2 linked regions of the Rhodopseudomonas palustris genome follow. The protein of the gene in region 1 interacts with the protein of each later gene in a pairwise test. Links are inferred from orthologs where the notes say so. Each region holds a gene or a part of one and is shown on either strand. Other genes may lie near its edges. The genes, in order: gyrA and gyrB.

Region 1 (7,228 bases):
GCTGTTCGGAACAGGCCTGGCCGAATTTCGAGCCGTCCTGCCTGCGCAACGCGGCCGCCCGCACCGCCCCGGTCCGCGAAGCCCGTCTTGTGACTGCGGAACGTCCGTGAGGCTCGTGCGTTAGCTGACGAACCACCCAAGCGCCATCCCTCCAGGGGCGCTCTTCGAAGGCCCTCGGTGTGCCCGCCGGGGGCCTTTCGATTCGTGCTTTGCTTGGCCTTACGGCGGCCGATCAGCCGCCGTTGCCGTTGTCGGTCTCTTCCGCCTCGGGGATGTGCTCGACCGACACCACCTTCTCGTCGTCGGCGGTGTCGAACACGATCACGCCCTGGGTCGAGCGGCCTGCGACGCGGATGCCTTCGACCGGGCAGCGGATCAATTGGCCGTTGTCGGTCACCAGCATGATCTGGTCCGAATCCTCCACCGGGAACGACGCCACCAGCTTGCCGTTGCGGTTGTTGACCGACATCGCGACGATGCCTTTGCCGCCGCGGCCGGTGGTGCGGTACTCGAACGACGAGGTCCGCTTGCCGTAGCCGTTCTCCGAGATCGTCAGCACGAACTGCTCGGACGCCGACATCGCCACATAGCGCTGCTCGCCGAGTTCGATCGCTCCGACCGAGGCCTCCTCGCCCTCGACGATTGCGGACTCGTCCTCCACCGCCGCCCGCTCCTCGACGCCGCCGCGGCGCACCGCATTGGCGCGGCGCAGATAGGCCGCGCGCTCGTCCGAGTTGGCGTCGAGATGGCGCAGGATGCTAAGCGAGATCACCTTGTCCTCGGGCGCTAGAGCAATGCCGCGCACGCCCATGGATGAACGACCTTGGAAGACTCGGACACCGAATTCCTTGCCGTCTCTTTGGTCCGAGACAGGAAATCGAATGCACTGACCATTGGCAGTTGTCAGCAGCACGTCGTCGCGCTCGGTGCAGATCTGCACGTCGACGATCGCCTCGCCGTCGTCGAGCTTCATCGCGATGATGCCGGACCGACGCACGTCGACGAAGTCGGACAGCTTGTTGCGGCGGACATTGCCGCCGGTGGTCGCGAACATCACGTCGAGCGCGGCCCAGGACTGCTCGTCCTCCGGCAGCGGCATGATCGTGGTGATGCGTTCGCCCTGCTCCAGCGGCAGGATGTTGATCAGCGCCTTGCCGCGGCCGTTCGGCGGCGCGATCGGCAGCCGCCACACCTTCTCCTTGTAGACCTGGCCGCGCGACGAGAAGAACAGAACCGGCGTGTGCGTCGAGGCGACGAACAGCCGCGAGACGAAATCCTCCTCGCGGGTCGCCATGCCGGAGCGGCCCTTGCCGCCGCGGCGTTGCGCCCGGTAGGTCGACAGCGGCACGCGCTTGACGTAGCCGGCGTGCGACACCGTCACCACCATGTCTTCGCGCTGGATCAGGTCCTCGTCTTCGACCTCGCCTTCCTGCTCGATGATCACGGTCTTGCGCGGCGTGGCGAATTCCGTCTTCACCGCGATCAGTTCGTCCTTGACGATGGTCTGCACCCGCGCCCGCGAGCGCAGGATGTCGAGATAATCGGCGATTTCGAGCGCGAGCTTGTCGAGCTCTTCGGAGATCTCCTCGCGGCCCAGGGCCGTCAGGCGCTGCAGCCGCAGATCGAGGATCGCCTTGGCCTGCTCGAACGACAGCCGCGCGGTGCCGTCTTCGTTGAGCTTGTGCCGCGGGTCGTCGATCAGCGTGATCATCGCCGCGACGTCGGCCGCCGGCCAGTCGCGCGACATCAGGGTTTCGCGCGCCGTGTTCGGATCGGGCGAATTGCGGATGACGCGAATGATCTCGTCGATATTCGCCACCGCGATGGCGAGGCCGACCAGGATGTGGGCGCGGTCGCGCGCCTTGTTCAGCAGATATTTGGTCCGCCGCGTCACCACCTGCTCGCGGAACGCGACGAACAGCGTCAGCAGATCCTTGAGGTTCATCAGTTGCGGACGGCCGGCGTCGAGCGCCACCATGTTGGCGCCGAAATTGGTCTGCAGCGGCGTGAAGCGGTAGAGCTGGTTCAGCACCACGTCCGGCACCGCGTCCCGCCGCAGCTCGATCACCACGCGAAAACCGTCGCGGTCGGATTCGTCACGCAGATCGGAGATGCCCTCGATCTTCTTCTCGCGCACCAGATCGGCGATGCGCTCGACCATAGTGGCCTTGTTCACCTGGTACGGGATCTCCGAGACGATGATCGCCTCGCGGTCCTTGCGGACGGTCTCGATCTCGACCTTGCCGCGCATCACGATCGAACCGCGGCCGGTGTGGTAGGCGAGACGAATGCCGGCGCGGCCGAGAATGATGCCGCCGGTCGGGAAGTCCGGACCCGGTATGATGACGTTCAGATCGTCGATCGACAGCGCCGGATCGTCGATCAACGCGATGCAGGCGTCGATCACCTCGCCGAGATTGTGCGGCGGGATATTGGTCGCCATGCCGACGGCGATGCCGCCGGCGCCGTTGACCAGCAGGTTCGGGAACTTCGCCGGCAGAACCTGCGGCTCGTTGAACGAGCCGTCGTAGTTGTCCTGATAGTCGACGGTGTCCTTGTCGAGATCGTCGAGCAGCAATTGCGCGATCTTGGTCAGGCGCGATTCGGTGTATCGCATCGCGGCCGGCGCATCGCCGTCGACCGAGCCGAAATTGCCCTGACCGTCGATCAGCGGCACGCGCATGGAGAAGTCCTGCGCCATGCGCACCATCGCGTCGTAGACCGACTGGTCGCCGTGCGGATGATACTTACCGATGACGTCGCCGACGGTGCGCGCCGACTTGCGATACGGCTTGTTCCACTCGAAGCCGTTCTCGTACATGCCGTAGAGAATCCGGCGATGGACCGGTTTCAATCCGTCGCGCGCATCCGGCAGCGCACGCGCCACGATCACGCTCATCGCGTAATCGAGATAGCTGCGCTTCATCTCGTCGAGAATGGATACGGGGCGGATATCCGAGGGCGCCTTGGGCTCCCCGGGCTTCTCGTCGTCTTTGTCGGACAAGGGTGATTTCCGGTCAGATTCTGATCAGAATCATATAGCGCATCGAGGTCGCGCAAGCCACCCTTGCGCAGCCGTTTTCGCTGCTTTTTCCCGCCGATTTTCCAATGACTTAGCGGATGTTTCGGGGAGGCCTCAGCGAGCCGCCGCAAAGCGGCCCGCAATGCCGGCGCCGCAGCGAAATCAGTCCTCGCGCAGCACCGCGCCGAAGCGCTCGATCACGGCGTCGCGCTTGGTCTCGTCGACCCGCACCGTCATGGCGTAACGGCCGTCGTGCAGCTCCTTGGACAGCACCTCGGCGTTGCGATGCAGCCAGCTCACGCCGGCGCCGTCGGCCGCGTCGACGCTCAGATCGAGCACCGATCGCCACGCCGCCAGCCGCTGCTCGATCGCCAGCAGCAGTTCGTCGACGCCCTCGCCGCTCACCGCCGACACCAGGAAACACGGATGATCGGGCGAACGCCGCGACGCGACGTTCTCCAGCTCTTCGCGCTGTTCGGGCTCGAAGCGGTCGATCTTGTTCCAGATTTCGAGAATGCGCCCGCCGTCGGCCTCGACGCCGAGCTGGCGCAGCACAGCGCCGACGTCGCGCTCCTGCGCTTCGGCGTCTTCATGCGAGATGTCGCGGACGTGCAGGATCAGATCGGCTTCCAGCACCTCCTCCAGCGTCGCCCGAAACGCCGCGACGAGTTGGGTCGGGAGGTTGGAAATGAAGCCGACGGTGTCGGACAGCATCGCTTTGCCGCCATGCGGCAAAGTCAAGGCACGCAGCGTCGGGTCCAGCGTCGCGAACAGCATGTCGGCGGCCTGCACGTCGGCGCGGGTCAGCCGGTTGAACAGCGTCGACTTGCCGGCATTGGTGTAGCCGACGAGTGCCACGACGCGATACGGCACGCGCTGGCGGCCGGCGCGATGCAGCCGACGCGTCGCCTGCACCTTCTTCAGCTCGTTTTCGAGCCGGGAGATGCGGTCGCCGATCAGGCGGCGGTCGGCCTCGATCTGGGTTTCGCCTGGGCCGCCCATGAAGCCGAAGCCGCCGCGCTGGCGCTCGAGATGGGTCCACGACCGCACCAGCCGCGAGCGCTGATAGTTGAGATGCGCGAGTTCGACCTGCAGCGAGCCTTCCTTGGTCTTGGCGCGGCGGCCGAAGATTTCCAGGATCAACCCGGTGCGGTCGAGCACCTTGACGTTCCAGGCCTTCTCCAGATTGCGCTGCTGGATCGGCGACAGCGCGCAATCCATCACCACGAGGTCGGCCTCGTGCGCGGCGATCACGCCGACGATCTCCTCGACCTTGCCCTTGCCGAGATAGGTCGCCGGGCGGATCTGACTGATCGGCGTCAGCACCGCCTCGGCGACTTCCAGATCGATGGCGCGCGCAAGCCCCGCCGCCTCGTCGAGGCGGGCGTCGCTGTCGCGCACCGCAAGGATGCCGCCGGCATCCGGATCGGTCTTGCGGACACGCAGATACGGCCCGACGACGATCACACGCCCGGTTTGGCCGTCTGCTGCCGACCGCGGACGGTCGGCGCCCCCGTCAAAGCTCCGGGGTTCCAATCAGCACCATCTCAAGCTGGTGAATCCTCGCCGCCTTCGAACAACTGGATCGGCGCACCCGGCATGATCGTCGAAATCGCATGCTTGTAGACCAGCTGCGAATGACCATCGCGCCGCAACAACAGGCAAAAATTATCGAACCAAGTGACAATGCCTTGCAATTTGACCCCGTTCACCAGGAAAATCGTCAAAGGAGTCTTCGTCTTTCGAACGTGGTTCAGGAAGGTGTCTTGTAGGTTTTGTGCGCGGTCTGCCGCCATTTTTATTCCCGCAATTGGAATTGTCTTTTTTTGCCGCGGCGCGTCTCTCTAGCGGAGCTTCGCCTCGGTTGTCAGCCTCCCTGAGATCCCCCTCCGGAGACTGACAGGGAGATTAGACGGCACGCGTGCTTGTTAGGCAAGCAGCTAAATCGGACGCCGTGCCGAGCGGGACACAAAATTCAGGAAAAGGCCGCAAATCGGTGAAACTGCTCGCGCAGGCGGCGGGCAACCGGGCCCGGCGTGCCACTTCCGATCGCATGGCCGTCGATCGCGACCACCGGCATCACGATCATGCTCGCCGCAGTGACGAAGGCCTCCGCCGCATCCGCCGCTTCGGCGGGCGTGAACGGACGCTCCTCGAACCGGATCTGCAGCGCCTCCAGTGCCTCGATCAGCACGCCCCGGGTGATGCCCGACAGGATGCCCGAGCTGTCCGGACGCGTCACCACTCGCCCCTCTTTGGTGACGATCCAGGCGTTGCTCGACGAGCCTTCGGTGACGAAGCCGTCGCCGTCGACATACCAGGCTTCGTAGGCGCCGGCTTCGCGCGCCGCCTGCTTGGCCAGCACGTTCGGCAGCAGCGCCGTCGATTTGATGTCGACCCGCGGCCAGCGATTCTCCGGCACGGTGATCACCTTGATGCCGCGCGCCGCATTGTCCTCGCCCCTGGCCGGATCGATCGTGCGCGCCGTCACCACCACGCTCGGCTTCACCGCTTTCACCGGAAAGCCGTGATCGCGCCGCGCCACGCCGCGGCTGATCTGCAGATAGACGATGCCGAAGCGCACGCGATTGCGCCGCACCACCTCGTGCAGGATCACCGCCAGCGACGACAGCGGCATCGGCAGCGCGATCCGCAACTCGCCGAGGGATCGCTGCAGCCGCGTCAGGTGCCGCGGCATGTCGACCAGCTTGCCGCCGCGGACCTCGCAGACCTCGTAGACGCCGTCGGCGAACTGATAGCCGCGGTCCTCGATGCTCACGCTGGCGTCGCGCATGTCCTGATAGCGGCCGTTCACATAGGCGATGCGCGACATCGGGCAGTTCCGGTGATGAGTTCAGGTGAAGCGACGCTCAGCCGACGCCGAGCGCCTTGAGCTTGCGATGCAGCGCCGAGCGCTCCATCCCGACGAATTCGGCGGTGCGCGAGATGTTGCCGGAGAACCGGCTGATCTGCGCGATCAGATAGTCGCGCTCGAACACTTCGCGCGCCTCGCGCAGCGGCAGCCCCATGATGTGCTCGCCGTTGTTGCCGGTCGGCATCGTCGGCACCATCGAGCCGACGTCCTGCGGCAGCATGTCGGCGGTGATCACCGAATCCGGCCCGCCGCCGGCCAGGATCATCACCCGCTCGACGTTGTTGCGGAGCTGGCGGACATTGCCCGGCCAGACATGAGACTGCAGCACCGCCATCGCGTCCTGCCCGATCTGACGCTTCGGCAGGCCGGTCGCCGCCGAGATCTGCTCCATGAAATACTCGATCAATTCCGGAATGTCCTCGCGCCGCTCCGACAGCGGCGGCACCCGGATCGGCACCACCGACAGCCGGTGATACAGATCCTCGCGGAACCTGCCTTCGGCGATCTCGTCTTCGAGGTTGCGCGCGGTCGACGAGATGATGCGCACGTCGACATTGATCTTGGCGGTGCCGCCGGAACGCTGGAAGGTCTGCTCCACCAGCACCCGTAGGATCTTGTTCTGGGTCTCGCGCGGCATGTCGGCGATTTCGTCGATGAACAGCGTGCCGCCATGGGCCTCTTCCAGCGCCCCCGCCTTGCGCGCGTGCTCGCCGTTCGGCTCGATGCCGAACAGTTCGACCTCCATCCGCTCCGGCGTGATCGCGGCGGCGTTGATCACCACGAACGGTCCCTCGGCGCGACCGGAGGCGTTGTGCAGCGTGCGCGCCGCGAGCTCCTTGCCCGATCCCGACGGCCCGACGATCAGGATGCGGCTGTTGGCCTTGGCGGCGCGCTCGATGGTCTGGCGCAACTGGTTCATGCAGGCCGAGCGGCCCATCAGCGTCGAGGCCGACGGCGCCTGCTGCTTCAGTTCGCGAACCTCACGCTTCAGCCGCGAGGTCTCCAGCGCGCGCGTCGCAACCAGGATCAGGCGGTCGGACTTGAACGGCTTCTCGATGAAGTCGTAGGCGCCGCGTTTGATCGCCGCCACCGCGGTTTCGATATTGCCGTGGCCGGAGATCATCACCACCGGCACCTCGGCGTGCTCCTTCTTGATCTGCTCGAGCAACTGCAAGCCGTCGAGCTTGCTGCCCTGCAGCCAGATGTCGAGGAAGATCAAATTCGGACGCCGGTTCGCGATCTCCGCCAACGCGGAATCGCTGTCGCGCGCGGTGCGCGTCGTGAAGCCTTCGTCCTCGAGAATGCCGGCGACGAGATCGCGGATATCCGCT
Region 2 (7,048 bases), 3.2 Mb from region 1 along the record:
GAGAAGATCTGCGCCGATCATCTCGCCGGCAAGTACAAGGTCGAGGTGGTGGATCTGAAGAAGTCGCCGCAGCTCGCGCGCGAGCACGGCATCGTCGCGATCCCGACGCTGGTGAAGGAGCTGCCGGTGCCGATCCGCAAGATCATCGGCGATCTGTCCGACACTCCGAAGGTCCTGGTGCATCTGTCGGTCGAAGGGGCCTGAAGGTGGGCTCGGCGGTCGCAGCGCTGAGCAGGCACGAGCTGGAAGCCAGGCTCGAAGAGGCCGAAGACACGTTGCGGGCGATCCGCGAAGGCGAGATCGACGCTCTGGTCGTCAAGGGCGGCGGCGGCGAGAAGGTGTTCACGCTCGAAGGCGGCGGCCAGTCCTACCGCACCTTCATGGAAGCGATGGATGTCGGCGCCGCGGCGTACGATTCGGACGGGCAGTTGCTGTACGCCAATCAGGCGCTGTGCGCCCTGCTCGGGCGGGCGCCGGGCTCGTTGACCGGTCCCGTGCTGCTCGGGCTGCTCGACGCCGTCAACCAGGCCAAGTTTCGCCGGCTGCTGGCGCAGGCGATGCAGGAGCGGCAGTCGGCCGAGATCCATCTGCGCGCCGGCGATGTCGAACGCAGCATCCTGCTCGCCGGCTCGCCGCTGGATTTCGGCGTCGTGCACGGCACCGCGATCACCTTCACGGATATCAGCGAACGCGAACAGGCCGCCGTCGCCAAGGAATCCGAGCGGCTGGCGCGCGCGATCCTCGCCTCCGCCAACGAGGCGGTGATCGTCTGCGACCGCGCCGGCCGCGTCACCCATCTCAACGGCGCGGCGATCCGGATCTGCGCCGAGACGCCGGTCGGCAAAACTTTCTCCGAGGCGATCGATCTGACCTTCACCGAAGCGTCCGAACTGATGAGCGGGGCCGACATCGTCTCGATGGCGACCGCCGGCATGCCGGTGCAGGGACTGGAGGCCGCGGTGCGATCGCCGTCGGCCGCGATCACCGACGTGCTGATCAGCGCCGCGCCGCTGATGGTGTCCGGCGAGCGGACGCAGGGCTGCGTGGTCACGCTGATCAACCTGTCGCAGCGCAAGGCCGCCGAGCGCCACCAGGCGCTGCTGATGGGCGAGCTCGATCACCGCGTCAAGAACACGCTGGCGATGGTGATGGCGATCTGCACGCGCACCGCCGCCTATGAGCGCACCATCGAGGATTTTCAGAGAGCGTTTTCCGGCCGGATCCAGGCGCTGGCCGCGACCCACACGCTGCTGTCGAATGCGTCGTGGCAGAACCTGCAGGTCAAGGACGTGCTCGGCGCAGAACTGGCGCCGTTCGCGTCGCTGTCGAGCGGCCGGATCGCGACCGACGGGCTCGATATCGTGGTGGACGCCAAGACCGCGGTGTCGCTCGGCCTGGTGTTTCACGAACTCACCACCAATGCGGTGAAATACGGCGCGCTGTCGGTGCCGGGCGGCAAGATCGCGGTGCGCCGGACGGGTCTCGCGCAGGACGGCGCGCTGATGATCGAATGGGAGGAGTTCGACGGGCCACTGGTGACCAAGCCGGGATCGTCCGGCTTCGGTCAGACGCTGATCTCGCGCAGCCTCGGCAACGGCGCCGCCACGCTGGACTTTCGACCCGAAGGCATCGTCTGCAGAATGTCGATTCCGAGCTACGGCCACTTTCACAGCGCCGCCGGCGGCCCCGAGAGCTGACCCCGATCGAAGCTGACACCGATCGAATCGGAAACGGGCTCGAGATCGTCGTCTCGACGTGCAACCTCGACGCGAACCGGTGTCCGCCTCGCTGGTCTAGAGCGTTTCATCGATTGATGAAGCGATATGGACCTTGCCAGATGCACTGACTCCTCATCCTGAGGAGCCCGGCGAAGCCGGGCGTCTCGAAGGATGGGGCGACGCATGATGGCCGGCGGCGCATGGTTCGAGACGGCGCTTCGCGCCTCCTCACCATGAGGTTGTGCCTGTGGTCAGAGTCCCAGAACGCCAGCGCTGATTCCATCGGACGGAACGGCTCTAACGCCCGAGATCCGGTGCGCCGTCGCGCTACACGTCCACCGTCGCCTGCAGCGAGTTCTCCTGGATGAATTCGCGGCGGGGTTCGACGACGTCGCCCATCAGCTTGGTGAAGATGTCGTCGGCTTCGTCGACCTCGCGCACCCTCACCTGCAGCAGCGAGCGGGCGTTGGTGTCCAGCGTGGTTTCCCAGAGCTGGCTCGGGTTCATCTCGCCGAGGCCTTTGTAGCGCTGCAGCGCCACGCCCTTGCGGCCGGCGTCGGTCACCGCCTCGAACAGGCTGACCGGGCCGTGGATCGCGGTTTCCGCATCCTTGCGGCGCAGCACGCCGGGGCGCGGATAGACTTCCTGCAGCACCGCGGCGTATTCGTCGAGCTTGCGGGCGTCGGCGGAGCCGAGCAGCGCGTCGTCGATCATGGCGACGTCCTTGACGCCGCGCACGGTGCGCTCGAAATGGAAGCCTTCGCCCTCGGCGAAGCGCCCGATCCAGCCGCGCTCGACCTCGTCGGCCAGCGCGTCGAGCCGGCGGGCGATGTAGTCGGCGGCCGCGTTCGCCTTTTCGGTGTCCTTGCTGATCTCGGTGTTGAGCACGCCGGCGATCGCCGCCTGCTCGACCACCGAGCGATTGTAGCGGCCGTGCAGATTGTGCAGCGTCTGGCGGATGACGCGGGCGTCCTCGACCAGCGCCAGCAGATCCCGGCCGCCGCGGACTTCGCCGGAGGCGATCTTGAAGGCGCAATCGTCGAGCCCGGTCGCGATCAGATATTCCTCGAGCGCGCGCTCGTCCTTGAGATACTGCTCCGACTTGCCGCGCGTCACCTTGTAGAGCGGCGGCTGCGCGATGTAGAGGAAGCCGCCCTCGATCAGCGCCGGCATCTGCCGGAAGAAGAACGTCAAGAGCAGCGTACGGATGTGCGCGCCGTCGACGTCGGCGTCGGTCATCAGGATGATCTTGTGGTAGCGCAGCTTGGCGATGTCGAAATCGTCGCGGCCGATGCCGGTGCCGAGCGCGGTGATCAGCGTGCCGATCTGCTCGGAGCCGAGCATCTTGTCGAAGCGCGCGCGCTCGACGTTCAAGATCTTGCCCCGGAGGGGCAAGACGGCCTGGAATTCGCGGTTGCGGCCCTGCTTGGCGGATCCGCCGGCGGAGTCACCCTCGACGATGAACAGTTCGGACTTGGAAGGATCGCGCTCCTGGCAGTCGGCGAGCTTGCCGGGCAGCGAGGCGATATCCAGCGCGCCCTTGCGCCGCGTCAGCTCGCGCGCTTTTCGCGCGGCTTCGCGGGCGGCGGCGGCTTCGATCACCTTGCCGACGATCACCTTGGCTTCGGCGGGATGTTCCTCGAACCAGGCTGCGAGCGCTTCGTTCAGGACGTTCTCGACCACCGGCCGGACTTCCGAGGACACCAGCTTGTCCTTGGTCTGCGACGAGAATTTCGGGTCCGGCACCTTCACCGACAGCACCGCGGTGAGTCCCTCGCGGCAATCGTCGCCGGTCAGCGCGATCTTTTCCTTCTTGGCGTTACTATCCGCATAGCCGTTGACCTGGCGCGTCAGCGCGGCGCGGAAGCCGGCCAGATGCGTACCACCGTCGCGCTGCGGGATGTTGTTGGTGAAGCACAGCACGTTCTCGTGGTAGGTCTCGTTCCACCACAATGCGGCCTCGACGCCGATGCCGTTGAGGTCGGCGGCGAGCACGATCGGCGCCGGCACCATCGGCTTCTTGTTGCGGTCGAGATATTTGACGAATTCGGTGACGCCGCCCTCGTAGCGCATCTCCTCGCGCTTCTCGACCGGGTGGCGCATGTCCGACAGCACGATGTTGACGCCGGAATTCAGGAAGGCGAGTTCGCGTAAGCGATGCTCCAGCGTGGCGAAATCGTATTCGATGTGGGTGAAGGTTTCCGGCGATGCAAAAAACGTCACCTCGGTGCCGCGCCGGCCATTGGCGTCGCCGACCACGCTGAGCGGCGCCACCGCGTCGCCATGGGCGAATTCGATGATGTGCTCCTTGCCGCCCCGCCAGACGCGCAGGATCAGCTTGCTCGACAGCGCATTGACCACCGAGACGCCGACGCCGTGCAGACCGCCGGAGACCTTGTAGGAGTTCTGATCGAATTTTCCGCCGGCGTGGAGCTGGGTCATGATGACCTCGGCAGCCGAAATGCCTTCGCCCTTGTGGATGTCGACCGGAATGCCGCGGCCGTCGTCGCGCACCGTCACCGAGCCGTCGGCGTTGAGCACGACTTCGACCGCGGTGGCGTGGCCTGCCAGCGCCTCGTCGATGGCGTTGTCGACGACTTCGTACACCATGTGGTGCAGGCCGGACCCGTCGTCGGTGTCGCCGATATACATGCCCGGCCGCTTGCGCACGGCGTCGAGCCCCTTCAGCACCCGGATCGATTCCGCGCCGTATTCGACCGGAACGGAAGACGGGGTTTCGGCGATCGGCTGCCGGGCGGGTTCAGTCATGCAACAACCTTTGAAGGATGAAAATCGAATCGGCGGGCGACCGCGCGATGAGGCGTCATTTGTGCCATGAAAGACGGGTTGCGCCTAGCCCAAAGTGGCATGCAGCAAGTTATTGAAGAAATAGGATTTTTAGTGGGTTTGGCAAGCCCCGAAATGGCCGATTCGGAGACCCCTGACAGACCGCGCGCCCGGGCCGGTTCCGGCGCGTTCGACGCGATCGCTTCTGCTCAGTGCCGGGGTGAAATCCGGCCGGACTCGACGGTGAAAATCTCGGCGCCGGGGCCGATCTCGGCGAACGCCGCGGGGTCGGCGCCGGTCATCCAGACCTGCGCGCCGAGCCGGGCCAGTTCCTCGAACAGTGCGGCGCGCCGCGACGGGTCGAGATGCGCCACCACCTCGTCGAGCAGCAGCAGCGGCGTGATGCCGGTCATCTCCGAGACGAGCTGGGCATGGGCGAGCACCAGGCCGATCAGCAGCGCCTTCTGTTCGCCGGTGGAGGCGTCGCGCGCCGGCATCGCCTTCGGCGCGTACAGCACGTCGAGATCGGTGAGATGCGGGCCGTCGAGGGTGCGGCCGGCGGCGGCGTCGCGCGGGCGGCCCTCGCGCAGGATGGTGCGGTAGCGATCTTCCACCGCCGTGGCGGGCTCGGTCAGCAGCGCGCCCTCCATCCAGCCGTCGAGCATGATCTTCGCCGACGGGAACGCCGAGGCCGCGCCGCGGGCGTCGAGCATCGCGGCGAGGCGCATCGCGGTCTGGCCGCGCATCGCCGCGACCGCCACGGCGAGTTCGGCGGTTTCGCGCTCGATCGCATCGAGCCAGTGCGAATCCGCGTTGCGATAATCCTCGAGCAGCCGGTTGCGCGACCGCAGGCTGCGGTCGAGCGCCGAGACCCGGCCCGAATGCTGGCTGTCGATCGCCAGCACCAGGCGATCGAAGAACCGCCGCCGTTCCGAGGCCGCGCCCATGAACAGCCCGTCCATCGCCGGCGTCAGCCACACCATGCGTAAGTGATCGCCGAACGCGGTGGCGGAGCCGACCGGCTCGCGGTCGATCCGGCAGCGCCGTGCCGTGGGCGCGTCGGCGCGCGGCGGATCGATGCCGGTGCCGAGCGTGGCGAGCCCGAGCGCGCCCTCGACCTCGGCCGCCACCGCCCAGGAGCCGTCGCCCTCGTTGTCGGCGACGTCGTCGAGCGTCGCCCGCCGCAACCCGCGCCCCGGCGACAGAAACGAGATCGCCTCGAGGCAATTGGTCTTGCCGGCCCCGTTGGCGCCGACCAGCACCACCCGCTCCCCACGCGTCGTCAGCCCCGCCGCCCGATAATTGCGGAAGTGCGTCAACGTCAGCCGGGTGATGCGGGAGGCGGTCATGTGATTACAGCGAGAACAGCGCCGAGTGACCCTCTCCCCTTGTGGGAGAGGGTGGCGCCGAACGAAGTGAGGCGCCGGGTGAGGGGTTATTCGTCCGTTTCGGAAAGCTTCGCAAGGATATCTTCAAGCACCGCTGTGCGACGCTGCAGCACGTCGTTGTTCCAGTAGCGCAGCACGCGAAAGCCCGCAGCGCGGAGCGTGGCATCGCGAATCTGGTCGCGCGATTGCTCTGCATGCTGACTGCCGTCGATCTCGATCACCAGGCGCTGCTCGAAGCAGACGAAGTCGAGAATGTAGTTCTGGAACGGAACCTGCCGACGAAATTTCAGCTGGGCGAAACGGCGATCGCGCAGCAACTTCCACATCGCGGATTCCGCATCAGTGGGCGCGTGCCGCATCGTCTTGGCGAAGGCACGGAGTCTCGCTGGGGTTGGAACGTGACGCGGGCGCTGCGGCATGACCCCTCACCCGGCTTCGCTTCGCGAAGCCACCCTCTCCCACAAGGGGAGAGGGTATCAAACCCGCTTGCTCGGGTTTGGGTCAAGCCCGGCAATGACAAGTTGTGCTCAATCGACGAGGTTCGACGCGCGGCGCGATCCCGTGGCCCTACACCCGCATCGGCATCAGCACGTACAGCGCGTTCTTCTTGTCGCGGTCCTGGATCAGGGTCGGCGAGCCGGGGTCGGCGAGGCGCAGCACTGCGACTTCGCCTTCGATCTGGGCGGCGATGTCGAGCAGATAGCGTGAATTGAAGCCGATATCGAGCGGGTCGGAGGCGTATTCGACTTCGAGCTCTTCGGTGGCGCTGCCGGAATCCGGATTGGTCACCGAGAGCACCAGCCGTCCGGCGCTCAGGGCCAGCTTCACGGCGCGACCGCGCTCGGAGGAAATCGTCGAGACGCGATCCACCGCGGCCTCGAAGTCCTTCTTGTCGACCACCAGCTCCTTGTCGTTGTTCTGCGGAATCACGCGGCCGTAGTCCGGGAAGGTGCCGTCGATCAGTTTCGAGGTCAGCACCACATTGCCGATGGTGAAGCGGATCTTGCCGACCGACAGTTCGAGGCCGATCTCGGCGTCGTTGTCCTCGATCAGCCGCTGCACTTCGCCGACGGTCTTGCGCGGCACGATCACGCCCGGCATCCCGGCCGCGCCGGCGGGCTGCTCCAGATCGACCTGCGCCAGGCGATGGCCGTC

The links.
Region 2: the proteins of gyrA (region 1) and gyrB interact in binary tests that used the Escherichia coli proteins (3 or more experiments, as listed by UniProt). The link is inferred for Rhodopseudomonas palustris from one-to-one orthologs.

The regions. Positions count from the first base shown.
Region 1 is NZ_CP140155.1:1,214,433-1,221,660, reverse strand. The notes cover bases 33-3,331. They hold gyrA (DNA gyrase subunit A), read right to left. Parts: upstream 3,005-3,331; coding sequence 233-3,004; downstream 33-232. Other genes in these bases: hflX (GTPase HflX), read right to left, coding at 3,185-3,331; SR870_RS05345 (hypothetical protein), read left to right, coding at 33-110. Outside these bases: more of SR870_RS05345, read left to right, coding at 1-32; more of hflX, read right to left, coding at 3,332-4,558; RNA chaperone Hfq, read right to left, coding at 4,570-4,818; SR870_RS05325 (D-amino-acid transaminase), read right to left, coding at 4,998-5,855; SR870_RS05320 (sigma-54 dependent transcriptional regulator), read right to left, coding at 5,893-7,228. UniProt on the Escherichia coli protein: A type II topoisomerase that negatively supercoils closed circular double-stranded (ds) DNA in an ATP-dependent manner to maintain chromosomes in an underwound state.
Region 2 is NZ_CP140155.1:4,415,920-4,422,967, forward strand. Bases 1,767-4,885 are described here. They hold gyrB (DNA topoisomerase (ATP-hydrolyzing) subunit B), read right to left. Parts: upstream 4,488-4,885; coding sequence 2,046-4,487; downstream 1,767-2,045. Other genes in these bases: recF (DNA replication/repair protein RecF), read right to left, coding at 4,715-4,885. Outside these bases: SR870_RS19990 (circadian clock KaiB family protein), read left to right, coding at 1-204; SR870_RS19995 (HWE histidine kinase domain-containing protein), read left to right, coding at 207-1,697; more of recF, read right to left, coding at 4,886-5,854; SR870_RS20010 (endonuclease domain-containing protein), read right to left, coding at 5,941-6,312; dnaN (DNA polymerase III subunit beta), read right to left, coding at 6,461-7,048. UniProt on the Escherichia coli protein: DNA gyrase negatively supercoils closed circular double-stranded DNA in an ATP-dependent manner to maintain chromosomes in an underwound state.